DNA from 3 places in the Peribacillus sp. NPDC096447 genome. Region 1 is predicted to be linked to each of the others. Evidence: riboswitches for the same ligand, from Rfam matches in the RefSeq annotation. Region 1 holds a riboswitch; each other region holds the start of a gene.

Region 1 (6,397 bases):
TTTCCTATTATGTTATTCGAAAACAAGGAGATAAGCTAGCTGGAATCCTGAATCGCATTGACCCAGACGGCGACTATAAAGAGTCGGATGATTATGAGTTTGCCAAAGTCCAAGAAAGGGCAAAGGGCTTTCCAGTCAAGAAACTCTTTGAAAATAAGCGTACTCTTAGCACATTTGCGTTTTGGGTAGCTGCCTTTAATTGTTTACTTATGGTATACGGACTCAATACATGGTTACCCAAAATCATGCAGCAGTCCGGATACGGCCTTTCATCCAGTTTATCTTTCAATCTTATATCGGGAATAGGACAAATTGGCGGATCGATAATTGGAGGGTACTTAGTTGGGAAAATAGGCCATAGAAGAGTACTTTTATCCCTCTGTGCCATGGGTACTGTTTGTTTTGTCATATTAGGTTTGACCTCAAATGAAGTAGCATTATATATTCTGATCGCTTTTGGAGGTGCCTGTACAGTCGGCACGATGAATTTGGCCAATACGTATATATCCGAGTATTATCCGCGGGAGATAAGGTCCACCGGGATAGGTTGGGCCTTGGCTTTTGGTAGAATGGGAGCGATTGTTGCCCCAACATTAATAGGATTACTGCTGGCTGCAAACTATTCACCACAAAATGCATTCATGGCCTTCACGGTTCCGAGCATAATGGCTGCCTTGGCGTTACTCGTTGTGAAAGAGAGGTATGGCAGCTATGATAAACTACAGGTTGAGGGAAATATAAAACTAAAAGCAACGTCGAATGTATAATATTGTTTTTTAGTAGATGGCCTATATGTCAGCGGACAGTCATGCAACTGTTCCCTGACATATAGGCCATTTTTTAGAGAATAATAGAATTCACGAGTAAAACAGCTAAATTCACGAGTAAACCAGTTGAATTCACGAGTAAAACACCTAAATTCACGAGTAAACCGGCCAAACTCATAACTAAAGCGGCTAAACTCATTAGTAAAGCAGCAGAAATCCCAAGTAAACATCAATTTCACGAGTAAACCGGCCAAACTCACGAGTAAAGTAGCTAAATTCACGAGTGAATTACGTATTGAACATCATTGATTAAAGTGCCGTTAAACGCCGGGTAAATGGGGGTTTATGCAAGATTGAAAGGTTAGTAACCCTAAATCATTAAGTTGAAAACTTTCCGTAATACGTTTGACAATTGGATTTATCGTGTTAATATAAAGGCAAATGAAATTTGATATACAATTTGTACCACTAGGGGTGCTTTATAGGTGAAAGTTGATTTTTACCGCAGAAGCTGAGATTAAAGTATGACTTTAAGACCCTTAGAACCTGATCTGGTTTATACCAGCGTAGGGAAGTGGGGTCTGGAACAATACGTTTCTGTATTATTTCAAGTACAACCACTTTCTTTACGTTTAAGAAAGTGGTTTTTTGTTTGCAAAAAAAGGGGTGATAAAAGGTTTTTTTCCGTAACATTTCTTGAAAAATATAAGTTGGAGGTAATGGACATGAAGTTTTCAGAGGAAATTCGTCAGGAAGCTGATCATATTTGGGAAGCTAGTTTTAATCACCCGTTTGTTGCAGGAATAGGTGATGGCACATTGCCATTGGAGAGTTTTCGTTTTTATGTCATGCAAGATGCCTATTATTTATCTCATTTTGCTAGAGTTCAAGCTTTAGGGGCAGTCAAAGCTACAGATTTACATACAACAAGCAGGCTTGCCGGCCATGCACAAGGAACATATGAAGCGGAGTTGAAGCTTCATGAGAATTTTTCCGAGAGATTAGGCATCACAAAAGAAGAACGGGATAATTTCAAACCTGCCCCGACTGCTTATGCTTATACTTCCCATATGTATCGTGCGGCATATTCGGGACATTTAGGAGATGTTATTGCAGCTATCTTGCCGTGTTACTGGCTGTATTATGAAATAGGTGAAAGACTGCAAGGATGCATGCCGGAAGAGCCGATTTATCAAGAATGGATAGCGGCTTACGGAGGAGAGTGGTTCCGCACTTTGGTGGAAGAACAAATTGCGAGGCTTGATGAGATTGCTGAAAAAGTGACAGACGAAGATAAGGAAAGAATGAAAGAGCATTTTATCCTCAGCAGCCAATATGAATACTCATTTTGGGAAATGGCTTATCGTTTAGAGACATGGCCTGTACATAAGGAAACTCTAGAAGTATAAAGGGGAATGAAACAATGAAAAAAGGATTGAAATTAACGGACATATTGGTCACGATCGTGATTGCGGTAGCATTTGGAATCGTTTATATTCTTTGGGGTTCGATTTATTATTCCGTTAAACCGTTAGGATTACATCTGGATCAACTTATTTATGGAATGTGGTTTATAGCTGGCCCCGTCGCCTTTTTAATTTTACGGAAACCGGGTGTGGCACTTTTGGCGGAGATAGCTGCAGCTTCCGGGGAGTTCTTTCTTGGTTCACCATGGGGGCTGACCGTACTGTTATATGGGGTGGTACAAGGTTTGTTCGCGGAACTGGTGTTCATGGCGTTCAAATATAAAAAATTCAATTTGCCGGTGGCCGTTTTAGCTGCGATAGCTTCCTGCCTGGCATCAGTTATCATGGATTTTGCATACGGGGAAATAGGTGCGCTTTCAACTTGGAATCTATCGCTATTCATGATAGCGAGGTTTGTGGGTTCCATATTCTTTGCAGGTGTGACCGCTTATTATCTAGTTAAAGTCCTGGAAGCAACAGGAGTAACTAATCTTGTGCGTCCGGTTTCAAATAAAGATTATGCAGAACTGGATCAAAAGTAGAGGTTGAGGGCCATGGAACCAATCGTTTCTGTTGAAAAGTTAAGAATGAAATTTCCCGGTGATGAATCTTTGATATTCAAGGACCTATCACTATCGTTTGATCAAGGAGAAAAAGTGCTATTGTTAGGACCGTCAGGATGTGGTAAGTCGACTCTTTTACAAGTGTTAAGCGGATTGATTCCGAATTCCATCGAAGTACCGATGAAAACGGAGAAATTGAAATGCCCTTCTTCATGGGGGTATGTTTTTCAAGATCCTGATAGTCAGTTTTGCATGCCATTTGCCGATGAGGAAATTGCCTTCGTCCTTGAGAATCTTTCCGTCCCTAAAGAAGAAATGAAAGAGAAGATTCAAAATCATTTCCGTAAAGTAGGATTGAACCTAGGCCATACAAGTATTGAAACATTATCAGGCGGGATGAAACAGCGTCTGGCAATCGCTTCAGTATTGGCCCTTGAACCAGAAGTGATATTTTTAGATGAACCAACCGCCATGCTTGATCCGGAAGGAACGGTAGAAATCTGGGAATTGTTGAAGGAAGTCGGACGAGACAAAACGGTTATTATCGTCGAGCACAAAATTGACCATGTTTTAGAATTCATCGAACGAATCGTGCTTTTTAACGATGATGGTCAAATCATAGCTGATGGTCCAAGAGACACCATTCTTTCACTGTATAAAAATGAAATGAAAGAACATGGAATTTGGTTCCCAGGTGTTTGGGATGAATATATACAGAAGTATGCACCGATTCGGGAACACCCATTTACAGATGATTCACCTCTTATGGATGTACAAGGCTTTAGCGGTTTTCGGAATAAAGAGGAAAAAATCAAGGTTGAAGAGCTGAAGGTACATTCAGGTGAATGGATTGTAATCAGGGGTGAAAATGGCGCGGGGAAGAGTACACTTTTGCATGCACTGATGCAGTTCATAAAAACGAATGGTAAGTATGAATTATTGGGAACACCCATTAAAAAGGTGAAAAATCCAACGGATCATATGACGTTTGTCTTTCAAAATCCTGAGTTTCAGTTCGTTGCAAATACTGTATATGAAGAGATTGCTTATTCATTGAGAATAGATAAAAGGCCGCAACAAGAAATAGATGAGAGAGTCCGCTCATTGCTTAAAGTGTTCCGCCTGGAGGCACATCGGGATAAACATCCGTTTCAATTATCAATGGGTCAAAAGCGTCGCTTAAGCGTAGCCGCCTCAATCGTAATAGACAAAAAAATCATTCTCCTGGATGAGCCAACCTTTGGCCAAGATTCGAAAAATACCTTTGCATTACTGGAATGGTTTGAGGAATATCGAAGACGCGGAATAACAGTGATCATGGTAACTCATGACGATCATATTTCAAAAAACTTTGCAACCAGGATCTGGACGGTTAAGGACGGAAACGTAATTAGTGATGAAAACTTTGCGCAATCAGGATTTGTGGATGCCAAAGTTAAAAGGAGTGTCATGTAGATGAATGTTTCAAATGCAGAAACATGGCTCCATAGAATTAATCCAAGCCTTAAACTTGGTGTACTGATTGTGTTATGCATCGTGGCGTTATTCATTCATGACCTGAATTATATGATGAATATCACCATTGGCGTATTACTTTTATTTTTGTTTTTTACCGGGCATTCGATAAAACGCATCTTACTTTTGTCGATTCCCTTTTGTTTCATTTTTATATCCACCTCTTCTGCAATGATATTATTCGGGCAAGGTGAGACGCTTTGGTTTGAGTGGGGCCTTATTTCGATTACGGAAGAAAGTTTCATGAGGGGATTACTGGTAGGCTTTCGAGCTTTGTTCTTTGCGATCCTTGGTTTAACTTTTTCCTTAACGACGAGACCAGTGAACTTGTTTTATTCGTTAATGCAGCAAGTTAAGCTTAAACCGAAATATGCCTATAGTTTCATGGCGGCATTAAGGCTGATTCCCATCATGATGGAGGAGTTCCAAACGATACGAAACGCGATGAAGGTACGCGGCTTCGAAAGGGGAAAAGGGATAAAAGCGTTATATTTTAAAATGAAAGCCTATTCCATCCCGTTGTTATCCGGAAGCATCAGACGTGCTCACCGAATCGCGGTTGCGATGGAAGCAAAGCGATTTACAGACACACGGGATCGAACATTCTATTATGAATTTGGGTTTTCAAAAAAGGACCATGGTTTCATTCTGTATTTTATCATCCTCTTGTTGGCCGGCTTTTATCTGTCGATTCAATTCCCGTTAGTTTCTATTTGATTTTATGAGATTGTAACTTTACTTGTTAGGAGTCCTTAGTATGAATGCACATGAATTGCATATTATTTCTACTGGGAAACAGCCAATTGAAAAGTTTGTGGAAATCGCTTCAAACATTCAGGAACATGTTGATTTCTTTTATCTAAGGGAAAAGCATATGAGTGCATCGGAACTTTATCGAGCAGTGACCCTACTACATGATAATAAGATTCCGCTTTCTAAGATCATCATTAATGACCGGGTGGATGTAGCTTGGGTACACAAAGTATTTGGTGTGCAATTGGCTTTTCATAGTTTAGATGCAGAAGTCGTAAAAGGAGCTTTTCCAGGGATGAATGTTGGCTGTTCGATCCATTCCATGGATGAAGCGAATGCCGCATTCCGCAAAGGGGCCGATTACGCGATATATGGACATGTTTTTGAAACGGATTCAAAAATCGGCCTTCCTCCTAGGGGAGTTGAGGAGCTTCATGCAATCTCCAGAAATGTCAATCTTCCGATAATTGCGATAGGCGGAATAACACCTTTCAATTGCCAAGTCGTGCTGGATGCGGGGGCACGTGGAATTGCGGTCATGTCAGGCGTCCTTGAAGCTGAAAATCCGATTGAAGCCGTTAAAGAATATTCGAAGTCTTTGGGAAAGGAGACATAAGATGAATTCCATATATGATGCAATCATTGTTGGGGGAGGAGTAATAGGTGGATCCATTGCTTTTCAATTAGCCAAACGAGGTAAAAAGGTCCTTTTATTGGAAAAAGATAGACTTGCCAGTAAAGCATCCAGTGCTGCAGCCGGGATGTTAGGGGCACAAGCCGAGTTAGATGCTGATAACCCGCTTTTTACATTGGCAAGCCGAAGCAGGGGGATGTTTCCTGCACTGTCGGAAGAATTAAAAGACATAAGTGGAATAGACATCGAATTAGTGAACAAGGGCATGTTTAAGGTGGCGCTAACGAATGATCAGGTAGCCGAGTTAAAGAACATGATCAGAGCCCAGCAAGATGCGGGACTTGAGGCTGAGTGGCTATCGACTGCCGAAATAAGGAAAACGGAACCGCTTCTATCGGATGAGATTAAGGGAGCCATGTTCATTCCGAAGGATGGACAAGTTTCAGCCACTAGGCTGTCGCTCGCTTTTACTGAATCTGCCGCTGCCCTTGGTGTAGATATAAAGGAATTTGTTCATGTCTCCGACTTAGTTACTGAAAACGGATGTGTAACGGGAGTGGTGACGAACATAGGTGCATTTTCAAGTGAAAATGTCATCGTGGCAGGTGGAGCTTGGAGTGCTTTCCTCCTTGAAAAATCTGGGATTAAACTCGACAGTTATCCTGTAAAGGGAGAGTGCCTTTCCGTCCTGACCGATCG
Region 2 (6,397 bases), on a different contig from region 1:
GGGAATCTTTCAGTGAAAGCTGATAATTGTTAATCGAAGAAGCCAAATTCATGGAAACAGTCAGCAAGGATTGCAAATGAACCTTTTCCATGTCAGTCAGAATCTGCTTCCGCTTAACAACATCATATTTATCCAAATGGATATGGCTGTCGATGATTCTCAAATTTAATAGCCTCCTTAAGTAGAAAGAGTTGGCATTAGTGCTGCATATAACTCTCTTTTCAAATGAAAAAATTCATCACTAAGAAGCTGTTCTTCACTTCTTGGCCTTGGAAATGGAACTTTCACTTCTTTGATGACAGCAGCCGGTTTTGCTGATAACACATAAATTCTATCGGATAGGAAAACCGCTTCATCTATGCTATGCGTAACAAAAAGCACCGACCTCCGATTTTCTTCCCAAACCGACAACAGCCATTTTTGCATTTGCAATCTTGTCAGTTCATCCAAGGCAGAAAAGGGTTCGTCCAGGCACATCAAGTCCTGTGGACTTAAGATACTCCGGATGAATGCGGCCCTTTGCTTCATGCCTCCTGATAATTCATGCGGATATGCTTTCTCATACTCTTCTAATCCAGCTTTCATTAAAAGGGCTTTTGCCTTTTCTTTATCACTGATCCCAGCAAGTTCACTTCCAAGCAAAACATTTTCCAATACCGTTCTCCAAGGTAAAAGGGAAGGCTGCTGCGGCATATAGCTGATATGGCCCTTTAAGCCATTTATCTTTTTACCATCCAGTGAAATGATGCCATGATCCGGCTTCAAAATGCCGCCGATCAAGTGGAACAATGTACTTTTACCGCTGCCCGATGGCCCAAGGATCGTGACAAATTCCCCATCATCCACATGAAAATTCATATTCTCCAATATATTCTGTTTACCATCGAAAGAATAGGAGACATCTTTAATTTCCAGCTTCATCCTTGCCGCCCTCCTTTCTCTTCCAAGAAACTAAGTATTTCTCCAGGAAGGTGATGATTCCAAAAAAGATCAGGCTCATTCCCATGATGATGAAAATGGCAACAAACACCCGGTCTGTCCTGAACGCAGAGGACGCGAGCGTCATATAAACACCAATCCCCGATTTTGCCCCGAGCCACTCTGAAATAACCGCACCCATTACACTATAGGTGGCCGAAATTTTCAGGCCGGAGAAAATGAACGGGATTGAGTGAGGAAATTCCAGCTTCCAAAATAACTGGTTTTTTCCAGCTCCCATCATCTTGAAATAATGCTTAAGTTCGTATGGTGTCTGGCGAAAACCGTCCAATGATGCAACCGCAACCGGAAAAAAACATACAAGCGAAATCACTATTAACTTAGGCAGCATGCCAAAGCCAAACCAGATCACCAAAAGCGGGGCCAAAACTATGATAGGTATATTTTGTGATAGTATGAGCAGAGGATAAACCGCGTCCTTCACACCTTGAAATAGGTGTAGGATTGCTGCGATCAATAAGCCGATGCAGCTTCCAATAAAAAAACCCGACAACGCAAGCTCAGTTGTCGATATAAGGTGTCCGTAAAGATTGCGCGACGACTCAATTCCTTCAATGAAAATGGCCGATGGAGCGGGAAGCAGCCATTCTTCAACCTTCAATAAGACTGTCACTGACTCCCAAACTATCAGCAACAATAATAAAAGAAAGAAGGGAGCCCCCTTCTTCCAAATTCCCCTTCCGATCATGCCCGATATTTCTCCGTTAACGTATCCATCGTAATCCCGCTTGGCTGATATAATATTTTCACTTGCGAAATGACATTCGGCGATCCTATTTCAATCATTCTTACATTCATTTTTTCTATCACGGCAAAAAGTTCGGAAAGCTCGCCCTCCATTGTCGTTTCAAGCGGGTGAACCTCATACTTGACACCAGATTCTTCAATGATCTTGATTGCTTCATCGACCATAGGGATGACATTTTCCCCTTTAGGAATAATTTGTATACTAATTAATGAATTGGCCATTGTATTTCCTCCTATTTTGGTAAAAATTCATTGGTAAATGCCTTTTCAGGATCGAAATCACCTTCAAGAAGTTTGTTTTCAGTCATCCAATCACTGTAATTCTTCCAGATTTCCAGTTTTTGTTCACCCCAACGCGGAGCATCATCCTGATACTTGGCTGCAAGCCACTCCTGGCTTTTCTTAACTAGTTTTGCATCAAGATCCGGCGCAGACTTAATTAACATGTCTGCTGCATCAGCAGGATTCTTAATCGCAAACTGGTACCCTTTCGATGCTGCATGAACGAATGCTTTAACAGTTTCGGGATCTTCTTTTATCATCTTTTCATTTGTAGTCAAAACAGGCGTATAGTAATCAAGCTTATCAGAGTATTCGGTTAAGTAAACCATATTAAGCTTTTCATTTCGCAACTCAGCCTCAATGCCTGTCCATCCATAATAAATCCAGGCAAAATCTATATCCCTTTTAACCGAAGTGAAAAAGTCCATGTCTCCTGTATTGACTATATCCACTTTATTTACATCCGCATTTTCTTTTTTCATTAGTGAATCAATAATGGCCTTTTCAACCGGAGACCCCCAGCCACCATACGTTTTCCCTTCAAAATCCTTGGGAGTTTTTATATTCTTTGCCTCAGGGGAAGCGAATCCAGAGGTATTATGCTGGATGACGGCAGCAACCGAAACAATTGGCACGCCCTGCACGCGGGCCTGTGTTATGCCCTCCTGGTAGCTCACGCCAAATTCAGATTTTCCTGAAGCGACAAGCTTATCCGCTCCAGCTTCACCTGGCATGATAATTTCCACATCAAGACCTTGCTCTTTAAAATAACCTTTTTCCTTGGCAACATACAATCCTGTATGGTTTGTATTCGGTGTCCAATCGAGAACGACCGATACCTTTTTTAATTCTTCATTTTTGGATGCTTCTTCTTTTTCATTAGTTCCGCCTGCACCACATCCAGCCAAAAGGAACAACGAAGTTAACAGTGGTAAGAATTTATTCAAGTTATTATCCTCCTATACATCATATAAGATCCATATGCCGGAACCATAATGGGACTCCAGGGTCTATTCAAATACTGGATAAAAAAGCAAAAAACGCCCGAAGATGAATTCGGACGTTAACATACAAAACAGAAAATCAGTAATAATATGTTCCCTCCGCTGGCATCATCCAGATCAGGTTCAAAGAGTCAGCATCTAAAGGATGCAATCTCAGCCAGCAGTACTGGCCCCCCTACATTTCTCGCACATATGAACTTTTCTCTCTCATTATATCAATTCATAGGGAAAAGGGAATACTAATTTGCTTCTTCTCACTAATTGGAAAGGTATTCCTTGCTCTTAAGGATATCTAGCAAAACATCTTTAGGAACGAAAATCATTGAAAGCAAGGTAATTCTGCCTCTTACCATTCCAATCATTCTTGGATGCAACGGTGGCAAATAGTCATTTCTTTGCAGGCGTTCATATAATGAGCATTACATGTAGACATTTATGTTTACTGGTTTTATAAACCGTTAATTTAATAAGCAAAAGGTGGATATGATCATGATAAAGATTAATCACAAATGGTTAGATGTCAGTCAAATCCAACCAGGAATAGCATCTGCTAAATCACTTGAAATTCTCCAATGTTTGGCGGGAGATTCTAACGTTCTTGAATACCGGAACTTTGGTGAGTTTAATTTCGATATGCAGCTGAGGCACCGAGTCATTGAGGCAGCTATTGCGTTGGATAAGAGTGATGCAGAATTTTCCACACTTGAGGAATCGCAATCCAATGAACAATATTGGCGCCTTTCAAAGGGTGGCACCTTTACTCTTCAGCCAGGGATTTTCCCTCATGCTGCACTTCTGGACATTTTCATGAATGGAAGGCTTTATGCTTTCGAATGCGGGACAGCAATAGTCGTCACTTTTTTAAAGGCGATTTTGGATTTAATCGGACCTAGGAATTTCGACTATCTTTTTTCAAACCTTTTTTTATATGACTGGCGCCCTCCAGAGAATATGGCTCTTAATATTCATCAAGGAAGGGATTATTCACCAGGCGATTGCGTTTACTTCATTAACCCTGATCACGACAAGTCAACTCCTGAATGGCAAGGTGAAAATGCCATATTATTAGGGAGAAACCTCTTTTATGGCCACGGGATCGGGATTACCACTTCACAGGGAATCATCAATGAATTAAATAGCAATAGAAAGCCGTACGCCACCATATCAGCATTCCTGACAACGCATATCATTTTCCTGGATAGTTCCTTCTATAGACAATTCCAACTAAATAGAGCAAAGCCCGAACACTGTCCTGTCAGCCTTTCCAATTGTATTGTTTCTGAAATAGGTTCGAAGATATACCTTTCATGACCTTTCTGTTTTATATACCGGCGTAAAAAAATGCTTGGGGAGAGATCTCCCAAGCATTTTTTCTTATTCATGCACCAATATTCCCTTTGCCTTTAAGCCTGCGGGCATTGGCCTGACCCCATTTCGTTATGGATAGTGTATAAACCGCCAAGGCTGACCATATGAACAAAAAGGCTAAAAGATGTGCTTTGGTAAAACTTTCATGATAGATGAATACCCCGATCAATAAAGATAAGGTCGGAGCGATATACTGAAAAATGCCAAGCATCGATAACGGGATTTTCTCCGCCCCTTTTGCAAAATATAAAAGAGGCAAGGCCGTGACAATCCCGCCGCCCACCAACAGCAAGCTTGTGCTTCCTTCTGTAAAGAATTGCATTTCTGATCGGTTCATCAAGTATATCAGGTAACCCAGGGCCAGAGGCGTTACCATCATCGTTTCGAGCGTCAGCCCGATCGCCGCTTCGGCCTTGATCATTTTTTTTGCCAGACCGTATAATCCAAAGGTCATGGCCAAAACAAGAGAAATCCACGGGATCGTGCCAAAATGAATGCCCAGGATCAAGACTCCGATTCCTGCAAGCAGGAACGAAATGATTTGGGCCCCGCTCAATTTTTCTTTTAAGACTATCACTCCCAATAGTACACTGACTAGCGGATTGATATAATATCCAAGGCTCGTGTCGAGGATCCGTCCTGAGTTAACGGCCCAGATGAACACTCCCCAATTAGCTGTAACAAGCAGTGACGCCGTAAGTAATGCCGCAAAGAGTTTGGGATTTCCCATTATGTTTTTGACATAGACAAGAAACGACTGCCATTTTTTCATGAACATCAATAAAACCAGCATGAACACGAAAGACCATAATACCCTCTGAGCTAAAATTTCTATTGCACCGACCCCCTGAAGGAACTTCCAGTAAATCGGCACGACTCCCCACATCATGTAAGAAAGGGCTGCATAGATCGCCCCTTCTTTTTGTTCATCCACGTTCATAACCTGCCTTCTTTCCATTTACATTCCTTTTATCTAATTCCATCTCACAATTTTGTATTTCCATTTCTTTTTTGCAACTGTTATTTTTTATCATACATGATTTTGTCATCGATGACCGTCATGACCGCCTCAGCTTTTAGGAGGTCATCCGGCGCAACAGCAAAGACATCCAGATTAAACACGGTAAAATCGGCATCGTACCCTTTAATGATTACACCACGTCGTTTTTCCTGGCCAATTGCCGCAGCACTCCCTTTTGTATACAGTGCAAAGGCTTCGTAAACGGAAAGCCTTTCACCCAGGCCATATACGGTATGGTCCTCACTATTGATTTTCATCCTTGTGACAGCTGCATGAATGCCCAAAATTGGATTTAATGGCTCAATGGGTGCATCCGACCCTCCCGCACAAATGATGCCCAAATTCAAATAGGTTTTCCAGGCATAGGAGGATTTCAACAGATTGGCTGGAACCTTTTCTTCCACCCACGGAAAATCGGACGGGACGAAGCCCGGTTGGATATCAAAGATTAACGGCAGCTTTGCCGCCCGCTGCAACAGCTCTGGCCGGACGATCTGCGCATGGATGAGCCGGTCCCTCTGTCCCTCTTGCGGGGGGAGGGCCTCAATTGCATTCAAGACATATTCAAAAGCGAGATCGCCAATCGCATGGACAGCAATCGGCATTCCGGCATCCCTTGCTTTTTTCACCAATTCCTGAAGCTCGTTTTCAGTGAATATCGCGACTCCATTCGTATTCTTTTGATCTACATAAGGCTCGCTCAAAAGGGCTGTGCGTCCGCCTAAGGAGCCATCCGTAAATATCTTCATGCTGTCGAATTTAATATATCGCGTACCTTTCTGATAGCCGCCGCCTGCTGCCAGCATTTCTTCAAACGCTTCGTGATGGACGAGTAAATTGGCGCGGAAGGCCATTTCCCGGTCCTCGATCACCGATTTAAACGCCTGATATGTCGGCATGAAGCCATTGTAATAATAGAGGTCCTCAGTATGTCCCCCAGTCAAACCTAGCTTATATGCGTCTTCTATGGCCTCTG
Region 3 (6,397 bases), on a different contig from region 1:
AACAAAGTTGGTGATTTGGTGAACGAGTGGTTTTCTTTCTTTTACCTTCATGAATAAATCGGCTGCGGAAACCTTCATATTAAGTCACTCCGTTCTTTTTTTGAATATGAATGAAAATGATGGACAGGTCCATGACCTTTACCGATTGAAAAACTATTGCGTATCGCTTCGGAAATATAAGTCTTGGCCTGTTCGATCGACTCTTGCAATGGCAGTCCATTTGCCAGGTTTGATGTAATGGCGGATGATAGGGTACAGCCCGTACCATGAGTGTTTTTTGTATGTATGCGCTCTCCCTCGATCCAGTGGAAGTCAGTCCCATCATAAAAAAGGTCATTTGGATTTCCTGCTGCATGGCCCCCTTTAAGTAAAACGGCTTTGGGGCCCATTTCTTGTATTGAAATGCATGCCCTGTAGAAATCTTGTTTCGTCCGAATCGACAAGCCAGTAAGTACTTCCGCTTCCGGTACATTTGGTGTTACAAGTGTTGCAAGCGGAAGTAAATCCATTTTTAAGGCGGAGACAGCCTTTTCGTCGAGCAAATGGTGGCCGCTTTTGGAAATCATGACAGGGTCAAGGATAACGATGGCAGGCATGAAGGTTTTAAGGGACGCAGCGACTGTTTCCACGATTTCTTTTGATCCAAGCATGCCTATTTTTACTGCATCGACAGGAATATCTTCAAATATAGCTGCAATTTGGTCCGATATGATAGCTGTTTCAATTGGCTGTACTGAACGGACTTCCATTGTATTTTGTGCGGTTACGGCTGTTATGGCAGACATTCCAAAGACCCCATGTGCAGAAAATGTTTTTAAATCCGCTTGGATTCCAGCACCGCCCCCTGAATCAGAGCCGGCGATGGTTAATGCTGTTTTCATAAAAAAACCCCTTCATATAATTATTTTTTAGAAGTATTTTAAGTAATATGAAAGCTAAAATCGCACCTGCGAATGAACTGAGCATAAAAGCCGGTAAAAAACCAAAAAGAGCAGCTTTTTCCCCCAATAGGAGGATGGCAAGTGGATAACAGGCCAGGGAACCGAGAATGCCGGTCCCGATCACTTCACCTAAACAGGCGAATTTTAAGCTTTGTGTTTTTCGATAAAGGATGGCAGCCAAAAGTGCACCGATCATGCTGCCGGGAAAGGCGAATATTGAACCGGTACCAGACATGTTTCTAATGATGGAAACTAAAAAAGCTTGTGTCACAGCATAAGCAGGCCCCAATAGAACGGCCGTGAGGACATTCGCCAGATGCTGAATAGGGAAGACCTTTGCAAATCCTGCAGGGATGAAAATAAATGAACTGGTCAGCGTCGTTATAGCCGTGATCATGGCAGTCAACGTCAGTTTCTTGATAGGATTCATCATCATGTCTGCGACCTACAGCGGCCAATCCTGCTCATTTTGAACCATATCCCAGAATAAATATTCATATCGGGAAGTAACCAAAAAGTGCTTTTCTAATCTAAGAAGTTCCTTTTCTGGCATGCCTTCCGTCAATTCTTCCAACAATGCGATCAGCCACTTGTGTGCTTCCCCGAATTCAGGTGATGAATAGGACCTTATCCAATCTGCGTAGCGATTGTTTTCCAATGCTGCTCCATTTTGTTCTTTTAATAGCAAACCGATTTCATAATAATCCCAAGCGCAGGGCAGGAGACAGGCGATCAAGTCTGCCAAAGTCCCATGCTGAGCTGCATTTAGCATGTAACCTGTATAGGCTAGAGTGGTGGGAGTAGGTTCTGTATCTTCCAATTCCTTGGAACTGATCCCGAATTCGGAAGCATACTGCCGATGGATATCCATTTCCACTTGAAGGGTTTCATTTAAAATACTCGCAAACTTTGCCATGGTTTCGATGTTATGAGCTTTGATGACACCTAAAGCAAAGAGCTTGGAATAATCCATGAGATAGATATAGTCCTGCTTCAGGTAATAGGCAAATTTCTTTTCAGAAAGCGTACCGTTTCCAATTGCCTGGACAAAGGGATGTGAATGGTTCCTTTTCCAAATCTCTTTTGCCCGTGCATGAAGTCTATCACTGAATGTTTCTGTTTTAATATTCTCCATTGTTCATCCTCCTTTAGAATGGTTCCCCTTAATAATGAAAAACCCCGCTCCTGAATACGGAACGGGGTAGATGGATATAGTCTGTAAATGGACGATATCATCCACTTCCCTCCGCCGGTATGAGCCGGTTCAGGTTCAAAGGGTCCGGAACTATTTCCATCTCAGTCTTAAAAAAAAGACTCCCCTAGTGGTGTGAATTGTATGTAATTACTGACATCATATCAGAAAGACAAGAAAATGCAACCCGTATTTGAAGAGGGAGCACTTTATGTCCAGGAAAAAAGGGAGAACCAGGTAATTGACTTTTGATGATTATTAGGATAGAATCATTTCTACAACATTTATATATCGAATTCTTATCCAGAGAGGTGGAGGGACTTGGCCCAAAGAAACCTCGGCAGCGGACCCGTTTTGGGAACTGTGCTAAATCCAACAAGCATATGCTTGGAAGATAAGAAGAGCCGCACGGATACTGTCAGCCTCTTCTTGAATTAGAAGGGGCTTTTATTTTTGGGAAATAACGTTTAGTGACATAATAGAAAAGGTATATATAATTTGGTGAAAATCAAATAAGTTGATAAAGTTAGCTAACTAGAAGCAGGCTCTAGGATGACTAGGAAAGGAGCCATTTACATGGCAGAATTATTTAAGAGGATTGAACAGAGGAAGGCAAAGCTCATTGAAGAGCTATTGGCCAATGGAGTATACAAAACCTCTGATGAAAGGCACCTTTATGATGCCCCATTAAAAGTGCTTGAAGATGAATATAAGATTGTTATAAATAGACCTAATAACGAGTCACCTTCTGAATGGATGACATAGTAAGCGATGGACTATATTTTGGGTTCTTGGATAAGGGATATGATGTAAGCATTCACAGTCTACACTAGTGGATGCTTTTTTGCGTTTAATAGGAAATGACATAAAATATACATAATTAAAGAATGAAGTAGGTGTTTTGTCACATTTAACCTATAAAATAACACATTTTATTTCTGAAAAATAGTTGATTTTAACTAGTAGTTTCATTATGATGAAAGTGTAAAAAAATTGAATAAATGGGAGGTGACATATATGCCTTGCCGTAAGGTAACTATAGAAAGGGTAGAAGAAAAGAGACAGGAAATGATCAAATTGGCAGCAAGTTATGGCTTAACAAGTCTGCTAACTGTTCAAGCCAGTCAAGAATTGGATACACTATTAAATGCGTTAGCAAGAAAAAGAGAGTCTGAATATTATTCCCTCCAAAAAGCATATAGGTATTTTTAAATTAGCCAAATCGACCTGTATTAATTTGAAAAAGCTACTGCTCAAGGCAATAGCTCTAAAGAATAAAATTAAATATCGACACGTTTACCAAGAATGATCAAATCCCGCTCAATGCCATCCAGCTCGGCAACTTGAGGTAAATGTGCCCATTCTTCAAACCCGAATTTGGAAAAAAGCTTAAGGCTTGGTATATTGTGGGCGAAAATGAAGCCCAATAAAGTTTTAATACCTATTTTTGGACTCAATTCAATTGCCTTTTGGATCGAAATTTGTCCAATTCCTTTTCCCCGGAAATAATCATCAATATAAATGCTGATTTCGGCAGTGGAATTATATGCCGGTCGGCCATAGAAGGATTGAAAGCTCATCCATCCAGCAGTCTTCCCTTCTATAGTAATGATATATAGCGGTCTACTTTCTGAATGATGTTCCTCAAACCATTTAACCCTCGATTGGACGGATACAGGTTCCGTATCCGCCGTGACCATTCTTGAAGCAATTGTCGAATTATATATTTCTACAATTCTGGGTAGATCAGATAGTTCTGCCTCTATAAACTCTATGTGCTCTTCCATGATTTAAACTCCTAACTATCATTTATTCAATCTCCAGAATGAAGGGTAATCCCGTTTTTTGTTTAAGGGACGGTGAATGACACCCAATCCATTGAAAGTTTTTTATTATCATACACTCTTTACTCTTTATCTGACAATTCTTTTTTTATGTTAAGTCTGCAGGTTTTTGGGGTATGTAAAGGATTAAATACTTCTAGTAAAAAGACAGAGGAGAACCAAATGAAAAAATTGTCAGTTTTTTTGATTATAGTACTGGTTATATGTTTTGCTGCATATGAATTTCAGGCCTCGGAGTCGGAAGATGTGCAAAGGGTGATGGCTTTTGGAGATTCGTTAACCTATGGAAAAGGGGATAAGGACGGGGAAGGATATATAGAAGGCCTGGAGGATGAATTGAATAATCCGGAATCGGAACAAAAAGTGAGTTTTTGGAATTACGGTATAAAAGGCCAGGAAACGGATGGGGTGATGAAACAGCTTGATGATTACCGCATTAAAACGAAACTTGATGAAGCCGATACTTTCATCGTTTATATCGGAACGAATGACTTGATCAATAGTAACGGCGGGGACTTGGAGAAAATCAGTGATCGAAAAATCAATGAGGGTAAACGGGAGTATATCAGCCATCTGAAAAAGATTACGTCAACACTGATAAAGGCAAACGATAAAGCGGATATTCTGGTAGTGGGACTATATAACCCAATTAAAGGAAATCAAAAACTTGAAAAGCACATTCGCGATTATAACCAGTCAATAAAGGGAATAGCGGATAAAGACAAAAGGATGTTATTCATTCCTACGAATGATCTTTTTGAAGGTAAAAAGAAAACAGAGTATTTCAGTGATAAGTTACATCCGAATGAAAAAGGGTATCAGCTCATTGCGAATCGGGTTTTGGAAAGTTATGATTTCAAATGAAAGCAAAAATGCACAGAAAGGCATTCTGTGCATTTTTGCTTGCTAGGAATTTAATATGGCTTTTAGCTGAGGGAACTGCAAGTCATGGAGTTGCTTGTATCTGCCGTTGTTTTGCAATAACTGTTCATGTGTTCCTTTTTCATGAACCTACCCTTTTTCCAGGACGATTATTTGATCGGCATCATGAATGGTCGATAAACGATGAGCAATGACTATTGAAGTCCGGTTTATCAATAAACGTGACAAAGCTTCCTGTATCAAATGTTCGGATTCTGTATCCAATGCCGCCGTTGCTTCATCGAGAATGATGATTTGCGGATTTTTCAAAAGTGCCCTGGCAATGGCAATCCGCTGTTTTTGTCCGCCTGAAAGCTTGACTCCGCGCTCTCCAATTTGAGAATCATAACCATCAGGAAAGGCACTGATAAAGTCATGCGCATTTGCCGCTTTGGCGGATTCAATGATTTCATCATCTGTAGCATCAAGTTTTCCATACACGATGTTATCACGGATGGAACCGTTGAATAAAATGATATCCTGGGAGACAACTCCCATTTGTCCCCTTAATGATTTCAGTGATACATTTTTGATATCATGGCCATCCATTTTAATTGTCCCATCTTGCGGATCATAAAATCGGATCAAAAGGCTCGTGATGGTCGATTTTCCTGCACCAGAGGAGCCGACCAGAGCGGTTACTTGACCAGCTTTCATGGTCAGGTTTAAATTGCTGAGTACAGGAACACTCTCATCATAAGAAAAATCAACACATTGAAATTCAATTTGCTTTTTTATGGAAGGGAGTTCAATGGCATTTCCCTTGTCACTTATTTCAGGTTGTGTTTCCAATATTTCAGTTATCCGCTCAAAGGCGGCGGCTGATTGCTGGACAATGCTGATGACCCGGCTAAAATTGCGAACGGGACTCTGCAGCAACCTCAAATAGGCGAGGAAGGCCACGATTAATCCTATTGTGAATTCACCTTCCATCACTTGCCAGGCACCGAACACAATGACTGCTACAAGACCGATATTGTTCAGTAAATCAATAATCGGACCGAACATGGAACGTAGCCGAACGGATCTAACGTTCGCAGCCATGTTTTCCTGATTACGCTCGGCAAACCGCCTTGATTCGAATTCTTCATTTGTAAAAGATTGAATGAGCCGCATTCCTGAAATGGAATCCTGTAACTGGTTGCTGACATCTCCTGCGGAACTTTGCACAGACCTAAATGACATCCTGATGCGTTTCCCGAATACCCTTGTGATATAGAACATGAAAGAATGTAAAAAGAAGGACAATGGTCAGCTTCCAGTTAATGAAAAGCATATATACCGCCACGGCAATGAAAGTCACCGTGTCTGTCAAGACTTGAAGCATGCTCGAAGAGATGAGCTGCTGCAGTAAGTTGACATCATTGGTCAACCGGGACATTAAGTCACCAGTACGGTTTTTGTCAAAGAATTTCATATCCAGTGTTTGAATGTGGTCATACATGTTATTCCGTATATCCATAATAGCCTTTTGACCGACCTTGGAAACGATATAGCTG

What was found. A riboswitch is a leader RNA that binds a small molecule or an ion and turns the genes downstream of it on or off. The one in region 1 is predicted to bind thiamine pyrophosphate.
Region 2: it holds a riboswitch for thiamine pyrophosphate, as region 1 does, so the genes downstream of both, ACIQZD_RS03980 (ABC transporter substrate-binding protein) here and tenA (thiaminase II) in region 1, are expected to answer to the same signal.
Region 3: it holds a riboswitch for thiamine pyrophosphate, as region 1 does, so the genes downstream of both, tenA (thiaminase II) here and tenA (thiaminase II) in region 1, are expected to answer to the same signal.

Annotation. Positions count from the first base shown of each region.
Region 1 covers NZ_JBIWEV010000003.1:260,359-266,755, reverse strand. Annotated here, with positions in the region: gene ACIQZD_RS12540 (MFS transporter) at 1-767, shown strand, start outside; TPP riboswitch at 1,228-1,357, shown strand; gene tenA (thiaminase II) at 1,493-2,176, shown strand; gene ACIQZD_RS12530 (ECF transporter S component) at 2,191-2,775, shown strand; gene ACIQZD_RS12525 (ABC transporter ATP-binding protein) at 2,788-4,251, shown strand; gene ACIQZD_RS12520 (energy-coupling factor transporter transmembrane component T family protein) at 4,252-5,028, shown strand; gene tenI (thiazole tautomerase TenI) at 5,069-5,680, shown strand; gene thiO (glycine oxidase ThiO) at 5,682-6,397, shown strand, end outside.
Region 2 covers NZ_JBIWEV010000001.1:797,026-803,422, forward strand. Annotated here, with positions in the region: gene ACIQZD_RS03960 (TatD family hydrolase) at 1-163, opposite strand, end outside; gene ACIQZD_RS03965 (ABC transporter ATP-binding protein) at 178-921, opposite strand; gene ACIQZD_RS03970 (ABC transporter permease) at 905-1,687, opposite strand; gene ACIQZD_RS03975 (thiamine-binding protein) at 1,684-1,968, opposite strand; gene ACIQZD_RS03980 (ABC transporter substrate-binding protein) at 1,980-2,975, opposite strand; TPP riboswitch at 3,110-3,219, opposite strand; gene ACIQZD_RS03985 (protein-glutamine gamma-glutamyltransferase) at 3,522-4,343, shown strand; gene rarD (EamA family transporter RarD) at 4,411-5,340, opposite strand; gene ACIQZD_RS03995 (amidohydrolase) at 5,421-6,397, opposite strand, start outside.
Region 3 covers NZ_JBIWEV010000002.1:377,368-383,764, reverse strand. Annotated here, with positions in the region: gene thiM (hydroxyethylthiazole kinase) at 1-78, opposite strand, end outside; gene thiD (bifunctional hydroxymethylpyrimidine kinase/phosphomethylpyrimidine kinase) at 75-881, opposite strand; gene thiW (energy coupling factor transporter S component ThiW) at 850-1,371, opposite strand; gene tenA (thiaminase II) at 1,387-2,076, opposite strand; TPP riboswitch at 2,166-2,272, opposite strand; SAM riboswitch class I at 2,430-2,534, shown strand; gene ACIQZD_RS08735 (Fur-regulated basic protein FbpA) at 2,710-2,898, shown strand; gene ACIQZD_RS08730 (Spo0E family sporulation regulatory protein-aspartic acid phosphatase) at 3,151-3,345, shown strand; gene ACIQZD_RS08725 (GNAT family N-acetyltransferase) at 3,414-3,920, opposite strand; gene ACIQZD_RS08720 (GDSL-type esterase/lipase family protein) at 4,140-4,841, shown strand; gene ACIQZD_RS08715 (ABC transporter ATP-binding protein) at 4,989-5,555, opposite strand; partial or broken gene ACIQZD_RS08710 (ABC transporter transmembrane domain-containing protein) at 5,820-6,397, opposite strand, start outside.